DNA from 4 places in the Bacillus sp. BACIII genome. Region 3 is predicted to be linked to each of the others. Evidence: riboswitches for the same ligand, from Rfam matches in the RefSeq annotation. Region 3 holds a riboswitch; each other region holds the start of a gene.
What was found. Region 3 has a riboswitch for thiamine pyrophosphate ahead of thiC (phosphomethylpyrimidine synthase ThiC). Riboswitches for the same ligand answer to the same signal wherever they lie in the genome.

Region 1 (2,199 bases), 770 kb from region 3:
AAGAAACCGCCTGCGAGCCCTTTACGCCCAATAATTCCGGACAACGCTTGCCACCTACGTATTACCGCGGCTGCTGGCACGTAGTTAGCCGTGGCTTTCTGGTTAGGTACCGTCAAGGTGCCGCCCTATTTGAACGGCACTTGTTCTTCCCTAACAACAGAGCTTTACGATCCGAAAACCTTCATCACTCACGCGGCGTTGCTCCGTCAGACTTTCGTCCATTGCGGAAGATTCCCTACTGCTGCCTCCCGTAGGAGTCTGGGCCGTGTCTCAGTCCCAGTGTGGCCGATCACCCTCTCAGGTCGGCTACGCATCGTCGCCTTGGTGAGCCGTTACCTCACCAACTAGCTAATGCGCCGCGGGTCCATCTGTAAGTGGTAGCCGAAGCCACCTTTTATGTCTGAACCATGCGGTTCAAACAACCATCCGGTATTAGCCCCGGTTTCCCGGAGTTATCCCAGTCTTACAGGCAGGTTACCCACGTGTTACTCACCCGTCCGCCGCTAACATCAGGGAGCAAGCTCCCATCTGTCCGCTCGACTTGCATGTATTAGGCACGCCGCCAGCGTTCGTCCTGAGCCAGGATCAAACTCTCCGATAAATGGATCACAGACTAAGTTCACTGCATCCTGCAGTAACGTCTGTGTGATCTGCATCGTGCAGACCTTAGTTTGACTGACTACGCACATCACTGTGCGATTTATTTAAAACTTTGAATTAACAGGTACGTTTTGTCTTGTTTAGTTTTCAAAGATCATTACCGCTCGTTGAAGCAGCTTTATTATCTTACCACTCAGCTTCTTTTATGTCAACAACTTTTTTAAATCGTTTTCGAAGCTGTTTGTTTTGTCTGCTGTTCATCAGCGACGTTTAATAATATAACACCCTTTTGAAAGTATGACAATAGTTTTTTTAAAAAAAGTCCCTGTTTATTTTCATTCATACTTATTTCAGTTTCTCTTCTATAGAAAGAATGCTGTCTTGTGGTTTGGTATATTTTCTTGTATAGTAAGATTGAACTAAATACTTGATGACCACAAGGGGAGCATTAAAGCTGAGAGTGAACGTTTTGTTCTGACCCTTTGAACCTGTTAGTTAACGCTGGCGTAGGGATGTGGCAAAGCCAAATGAATTGCAGTTTTGTAAGCAGCGCGCGGACCTTTTCCCATCCTTCCCCGCGCTGCTTTTTTGTTTATCCTTGATACGGTTGTCTGACCAGGGGGAAAACTATGAATCATTCAACACAGCTTGTGCGCTTAATAGAAATAGCGATTATGACCGGAGCGGCCGTCATTCTGGACATTGTGTCAGGTATGTTTCTCCGGATGCCACAAGGCGGATCAGTCTCTATTATGATGATTCCGATTTTTTTGATTTCATTCCGCTGGGGAGTGAAGGCCGGGCTTACGACAGGCTTTTTAACAGGGATTGTCCAGATCGCCATCGGCAATTTGTTTTTGCAGCACCCGGTGCAGCTATTTCTTGATTATATCGCGGCGTTTGCAGTTCTCGGTTTCAGCGGCTTGTTTGCTTCCGGTGTCCGTGAAACGGCATTGGCTAAAAAAAGAGGCGCATTAACGGTGTATGTGATAAGCGGCGTTTTTATCGGCAGTGTGCTGCGGTATGCGGCACATGTGATCTCCGGAGCGGTCTTTTTCGGAAGCTATGCTCCGAAGGGCACTCCGGTCTGGATTTATTCGCTCGTCTACAACGCGACCTATATGATTCCTTCTTTTATCCTTTCGGCCATTGTCCTTATCTTATTATTCATGACGGCGCCGCGGCTTCTTGAAACCAAGCGGGCAAATTGAAACAGCAGGCGGGTTATGCCTGCTGTTTTTTTATCCAGAGCTGCGTTCTTCTTTCGAATCGCCCAGTTCTTTTGTAAGTTCATTTATGCTTTGTTTTATGTTTCCTTTGCCTGAAAAATTCTCAATGATCTCTTTTACATTGATTCCGGAAGATGCTTTTAAACTTTCCTGAAGACCGGCCATTAAATTGGTTGCATAGCCCGTGACTTTATTGGCTCCGCCGTTTTCACCGCTTCCTCCCGTATCAACGACAGTTATTTTATCAATGTTGGAAAGAGGCGCCGAGACTTGCTTCGCATACTCAGGCAGCATTTTCACAATCATATCGAGGATTGCGGCCTGCCCGTATTTTTCGAAGGCTTCAGCAATTTTCTCTTTAGCTTCCGCT
Region 2 (2,199 bases), 650 kb from region 3:
AACACCGGCCTGTTTTCCCTGAGCCACAGATCACCGTCAGAGACACGATTGATATAGTCTTCGATTTCTGCCGCAGCTTGTTCGTGCGTTTCGTTCGGGTAAAAGTGGACGGTAATCCATAATCGGCATTCATCGGCGACAAACGCTGCGTGCCTTCCCCCTTCAATAACGGCGGGGTTGATCGTATTGGTGCCTGGTGAAAAGCCGGGATAGCTTTTCGTTACCGCCCAGTGGCGTTCCAGCTCTCCCAAGGCAGTGATGATTTTCGCCATTTTTTCGATTGCGCTCGCTCCGAATATGCCTCCGCCCGCATGAATCATATTGCGCCTCATGCCGTCATGAAATGTTTGTTTGCTTTTCAATTCTATCCAGCCGGTGATGACTCCGCCCTGCCCTTGAATATGCAGGCTGCTCGTATCCGCGACAACCGCAAAATCCGCGTGATAGCCGCGTTTGCAGCATTCCAGCGTCCCCGCCTCGCCGACTTCTTCTCCGATCACAGACTGTACAATGAGGTCGCCCGCAAGCTCAATGCCGGCATCATGGATCAGCTTCAGAGAAAAAAGAACACACGCCAATCCGCCTTTCATATCAGCGGCGCCTCTTCCGATCAGCATGCCGGCTTTAACGAGCGGCTGAAACGGGTCAGAGTCCCAGTCTTCATCCCTGACTTCGGCTACGTCAATGTGTCCGTTTAAAATCAGGCTTTGATGCCCGCTTGAATCTGTCCCTTTTAAAACACCGACTACGTTCGGGTCTTCCGGGTACACATCCCACATATCGACCGAGCAGCCCATTTCTTTTAAAAATCCGGCCACCCACTTCTGAGCTTCTGCTGTATTTCTTGCAGGCGGAGCCGGTGTCGGAAAGGCGATCAACCTTTCAGCAATATGTATTAAATCGCCCCGCCGTTTATCCGCCTGCTGCAGCAGCATGTCAAGCTGATTCATTGAACATCTCTCCTTTTGCTGTATTAAAAAAACCCGTTTCATCAAATGAAACGGGTAAAAACGGATTTCCCTCCGCTTTTTTTCACCGCTTCCCTCCGCCGGCATGATCCGGATCAGGTCCGTTAAGGGTTGAGACCAATGTCTCTCTCAGCTGCACGTCAGCAGCACCCCCAGGGTGAATTGATTTTAGTTGACGGATGATGCCGCTTTTGCACGCGTTAAAAATGGACGGCCGTTGTTCCATAAGACGTTGACAGGCATATCGAAAAACGCTGTAAGCCGCTCGTCAGAAAGCATGTCCTTGATTTTCCCGGCAGCGAACACCTCGCCTTGTTTTAAAAGCAGCGCCTGATCAAATACCGGCAGAATTTCTTCAGCATGATGAGTGACATAAAGGATGGACGGCGCATTTTCTTTTTCAGCGATCGACGTTATCGTGTCCAGCAGCTGCTCTCTTGCCATAAAATCGAGACCCGTCACGGGCTCATCCAAAATCAGCAGTTCCGGATCAGCCATAAGCGCCCGCGCAATCAGCGCTCTTTGCCTTTCCCCCTGAGATAACGTTTCATACCGTCTGTCCGCGAAACTAATGGCGCCTAAATCCTTCAGAAGACCGATCGCTTTTTCCCTCACTTGTTCACTCGGCGTTTCGTAAAGCCCGATTGAAGCGTACGCGCCGCTGAGGGCGATTTCAAAAGCGGAATCCGCGGCATATAATTTGTGCTGCAGACCCGCCGAAACAAGACCGATTTTTTTTCTGAGCCTGTCACCGAGCTCTGTTTTGCCGAATTGATGGCCGAGCACCTGCATCTCTCCTGAAGTGGGAAAGTAATAAGAACATAACATATTCAGCAAGGCTGTTTTTCCGGCTCCGTTCAGTCCGAACAGCACCCAATTTTCGTTTTTCTCAACGCGCCAGTTGATATTTTTCAAAATCCATTGGCCGTTTCTTTTTAATGACACATTGTCCAGCTGTAAAATCATTGCAGTTCCCCCGTTTATTTGTTTCAATTTTCTTAAAACTTTTACACATTAGAATACATCACTTTTTCGCAAACGTAAACCGGCGCACGAAAAAAGCCTTTAAAACAATGTTTAAAGGCTTTCTCCGTTATTGATGGATATTCTTATTCATTTGTTTAATGGCTGCCTTTTCAAGCCTTGAGACCTGAGCTTGGGATATGCCGATTTCTTCTGCGACTTCCATTTGGGTTTTCCCCTGGAAAAAGCGTTTTCGCAAAATCATTTT
Region 3 (2,199 bases):
TCCTCAGCGATGCCGTTTACTTTTTCAAGCGCCTGATAAATCGGCACCGTCCCCACAGGTACGGGGCAATTGCGGATGATCCATTCACGTGTCGTATGAATATCTTTCCCAGTGGATAAGTCCATCATCGTATCGGCGCCCCAGCGAATCGCCCACGTCATTTTTTCAACTTCTTCTTCAATAGAAGATGTAACAGCTGAGTTGCCGATATTTGCATTGATTTTCACATGAAAATTCCTGCCGATAATCATCGGTTCACTTTCAGGATGATTAATATTTGACGGAATGATCGCCCGGCCGCTGGCTACCTCGTCTCTGACAAATTCGGGAGACACATGCTCGCGAATTGCGATAAACTCCATTTCCGGCGTAATGATGCCTTTTCTCGCATAATGCAATTGTGTCACATTTTTCCCTGCCTTGGCCCGCAGCGGTTTCCGCTGTAAACCGGGATATTCGGCGGCACGGCCCTCTTTTTTATAGCCGTTGTCCTCAGGTTTCACGGTCCGTCCGTTATATTCCTCCACATCGCCGCGCTTTGTAATCCACTTTGTGCGGAGCGGCTTCAGACCTTCATGAATTTGAATTTGTACATCCGGGTCTGTATACGGTCCGCTCGTATCATAAACACGGACCGGCGGGTTCTCCTCTTCCCCAAACGCCCCCGTTGTCGGACTAAGGCTGATTTCCCGCATCGGCACTCGTATGTCAGGCGAAGAACCCTTTACATAAACCTTTTTACTGCCTGAAAAACTCGACATAATAGAAATGTTCGCTTGCTGTACTGATTGATTTTGCATACAAATCTCTCCCTTATCCATTTGAATAACAGAACCAAGCTCAGCACCAGCACAAAAAAACCGGATTCATTGGAGAACCCGGTTTTGCAGTCAGAAAGAAACTATTATTGTTTTCCTCAACAATAATAAAACCTTTACTTCCCCACGCTGGTACGAACCAGATCAGGTCCAAAGGGTTAAGAAGCCGCCGCTTCTCTCTCAGCCCGCTCAGACGGGCACCCCCAGTAACTATTGATTTCGGACTCATCTTAACATAAAAACATTCGAAAAAAAAGAGGAATATAGAAAATATTCAGCAAATTCAACCCAAATATTTGACAGGCAATGGAGTTTCAATTATTCCATGTTTCCCCCTCATCACCCGATATGCCCTTGCAACTGGTCTTGAACTCACTGTTTGAAACAGCTGATCATTTATGAAATGAAGAGCCGCTCCATCGTCCGTCGCATAGCCGCCGCACAAGAATTCGTTAGATATCAGCTGGTGATACATCGGTCTCCGGTCCTTTTCGCCGTCATAATGAGGACAAAAGCTCCCTTGCAAAAAACCTAAACTTTTCATACTGGTCAGCGGCCCGGCTGAATCTGTCACTCCTTCTTCAAACCAGCAGATTGCACCCGCGCTTAATCCGGCTAACACCACACCGCTCTTCCATGCTTCTCTCAGAATAAGATCCAATCCCCACTCCTTCCACAACACAAGCATATTCCGCGTATTTCCCCCGCCGACATAAATTACGTCCTTTTCCATAAGAAAAGAAGTTAAATCTGTTGACGGCGGCTTAAACAACGATAAATGAGACGGCACACAATCAAGTGTTTGAAATGCACGATAAAACCGCTGCACATAGTTTTGAGAATCACCGCTCGCCGTCGGCAAAAAACAAATACGAGGCGACTTTCGCTCTGATTGCGTGATGACATATTGATCGAGGGATAAATTTTCCGGCTCCATCGAGAATCCGCCGCCGCCCATCGCAATAATCTGTTTCATCATCCCACTCCCCCCCGAAAAATTTGTTATTCATTATAGCAGTTGTATACACGCAGAGATAAATATTTTCTTAACAGACCAGCATAAAAAAGTATACTGTCGCAATAACAGAAATCGCAAATCTCTGCCTTAGCACAGCGCTGCATGAACAATTAGATGCAGTTGTCCATCTTGATGGTGAACTGTCAGTACTCCTGTCGGAAAAAGGTTGGCTCCTGGATAAACAATTTCAAATTGATTCGCATTTATCTTGCAGAGAACTGAAACAAAGTCATACAAAAAAGACGATGTCTTGAGACACCGTCTCTTTATTTTATTGCTCCACTCTTCTTAAAGCCTCATTTACCGTTTCTTTTATAAACGCGTCTTCACCGCTTAATCGCTCTAAATTGAGATCGCCGTTTC
Region 4 (2,199 bases), 400 kb from region 3:
TAATCGACGACGGCTCCGATTCCCCCGTAATCATATCCCCTCAGCCACGGCACCGCTTCATTTGTTTTCGCCGGAACCGATATCGTTAGCGCGAGCTGGTGCTCTGAGAGCCGGGTTTTTAACTGCCGGAGAAATCCTGTAAACAGGTCCCGGTCGGCTTCCCTGATCCGTTCAAAATCAATATTTACACCGCCGTATCCCTTTCTTACGGTCAGGTAGACGATATTATTGACGAGATTCGTTCTCGCCGTCGGGTTCTGCAGGACTTGATGGGCTAATTCCGGGCTGAACCCTCCTTCTGTCAGATTCGTGATGACCGCAAGCGGCCGCACTCTGTTTTGCCATGTGGTTTCTATCGCGGTTCTGTCGTTTAAATCATTCATGATATCTCCGTTTGGGCCAAAATGATATTCAAACAAAGAAATCGCCGATGAATAGGGTGCAAAATCATTAATGAGCTCTCTGTCCGCTTCAGGTGTCCGAATGACGTAAAATTGCAGGGTTCCCGCCAAATAGTTGGAGATATCCGGAATTCTCACTTTTAAACCCGGCCGCAGCCGGTTCGGCGGAATATCCGGGTTTGCCTGCATCAGCTGCATCTGCGGAACATAAGTCTTACTTGCGATAACGGCATACGTATCATTCGGCTGAACCGTATATTCATTAAGAGGGATCAAAAGCGCCTGCCCCGGAACGATATTCGTTTCCTCAAGCCCGTTGACGCTTCTGATGCTGTCAACAGGGTATCCGTACTTTCTGCTGATGGAAAATAACGAGTCACCAGACTGCACTGTATGAACAAACATAGATGTCCTCCGTTTCCTTTTGATCAAAAGGGCTCTTCTTATCTTTATGAATGATCTTCCGGTCCGATTCCAAACTCTGTTTAGAGAAAGGCTGTTTACAAATCAGATATGATCAACTATGATGATGTCATCATAAAAAACTGTATAGGAAACGCACTAGGGGTGCTGTTATCGGCTGAGATAAAACATGCGGCAGGCGTGTTTTGATCCCTTATAACCCGATCTGGATAATACCAGCGTGGGGAAGTGCAGATTGACCGGAGCGCAGGGTTTTTTCCATGCGTTTTCGTTCTGCTGCTGCATATTCCCTCGGATATGCAGTTTTTTATTTTTCATTAAAAAACGGGGGAGGACACCGCAATATGAAACTTACGATCAATCGTCTTTCGTAAAATCAACTCTTTCATACATACGACTATCCGATAAGAAAGCAGGAGATCACAATGAAAAATTGGAAAATGAGAGAAATTGTCGTCATGTCCGTCATCAGTGTTGTATTTGCTGTCGTTTATTTATTATCAACTCATGCAAGCAATATAGCGGCAGGGTTTTTCGGCCGGATGAGCTACGAACCGATTTACGGTATTTGGTTTATCGTCTCGGTGATTGCCGCCTACATTATTCAAAAACCGGGAGCGGCGCTTGTTTCTGAAATCATCGCCGCGTTTGTGGAGTGTTTACTCGGAAATCCGTCAGGGCCGATGGTGATTCTGATCGGCATCGCGCAGGGAATCGGTGCGGAAGCGGTCTTTTTTGCGACACGCTGGCGGGTGTATACCCTGCCCGTGCTCCTTTTATCCGGTATGGGGTCTTCTGTTGCGAGCTTCATTTATGACTTGTTCATTTCCGGATACTCTGTTTTGAATCCGGGTTTATTAGCCGTCATGCTTCTCATCCGCCTGGTCTCAGGTGCGCTTCTTGCCGGCCTTCTCGGCAAAGCAATCAGTGATGCGCTGGCTTACACAGGGGTGCTGAACGGCATGGCGCTCGGAAAAGAATTCAAGAAGAAGAAACAGGTGAACCAAGATGCAGGCATCTGAACCCCTTCTATCGGCCCGCCGTCTTACCTTTTCTTATGAGCAAGATGAGAAGCCGGTTTTTCAAGACGTGTCATTTCAGCTCCGCAAAGGAGAACGGGTTTTATTGCTCGGGCCGAGCGGATGCGGCAAAAGCTCGCTTGCACTTTGTTTGAACGGTCTGTACCCGGAAGCCTGCGATGCGGTTCAAACGGGAACCGTTTCCTTATACGGAACACCTCTTTCGGAGCTGTCAGAACCCGCCGCCCGATCTATCGGCGTCGTGTTTCAAGATCCGGATCAGCAGTTTTGCATGCTGACGGTTGAAGATGAAATAGCCTTCGGTCTGGAAAATTTGCAATATACAAAAGAAGAGA

Region 1: another riboswitch for thiamine pyrophosphate. It lies ahead of thiT (energy-coupled thiamine transporter ThiT); the one in region 3 lies ahead of thiC (phosphomethylpyrimidine synthase ThiC).
Region 2: another riboswitch for thiamine pyrophosphate. It lies ahead of ACXN9U_RS06910 (acetylornithine deacetylase); the one in region 3 lies ahead of thiC (phosphomethylpyrimidine synthase ThiC).
Region 4: another riboswitch for thiamine pyrophosphate. It lies ahead of ACXN9U_RS07970 (ECF transporter S component); the one in region 3 lies ahead of thiC (phosphomethylpyrimidine synthase ThiC).

What each region holds. Positions count from the first base shown of each region.
Region 1 covers NZ_CM174437.1:2,880,005-2,882,203, forward strand. The annotation lists rRNA gene ACXN9U_RS14035 (16S ribosomal RNA) at 1-601, opposite strand, end outside; TPP riboswitch at 1,030-1,130, shown strand; gene thiT (energy-coupled thiamine transporter ThiT) at 1,230-1,811, shown strand; gene floT (flotillin lipid rafts scaffold protein FloT) at 1,842-2,199, opposite strand, start outside.
Region 2 covers NZ_CM174437.1:1,453,819-1,456,017, forward strand. The annotation lists gene ACXN9U_RS06910 (acetylornithine deacetylase) at 1-950, opposite strand, end outside; TPP riboswitch at 1,024-1,132, opposite strand; gene ACXN9U_RS06915 (ABC transporter ATP-binding protein) at 1,137-1,934, opposite strand; gene sigG (RNA polymerase sporulation sigma factor SigG) at 2,062-2,199, opposite strand, start outside.
Region 3 covers NZ_CM174437.1:2,108,180-2,110,378, forward strand. The annotation lists gene thiC (phosphomethylpyrimidine synthase ThiC) at 1-800, opposite strand, end outside; TPP riboswitch at 923-1,033, opposite strand; gene ACXN9U_RS10130 (Type 1 glutamine amidotransferase-like domain-containing protein) at 1,102-1,794, opposite strand; partial or broken gene ACXN9U_RS10135 (hypothetical protein) at 2,108-2,199, opposite strand, start outside.
Region 4 covers NZ_CM174437.1:1,706,675-1,708,873, forward strand. The annotation lists gene ACXN9U_RS07965 (glycosyl hydrolase family 18 protein) at 1-806, opposite strand, end outside; TPP riboswitch at 955-1,068, shown strand; gene ACXN9U_RS07970 (ECF transporter S component) at 1,250-1,846, shown strand; gene ACXN9U_RS07975 (ABC transporter ATP-binding protein) at 1,833-2,199, shown strand, end outside.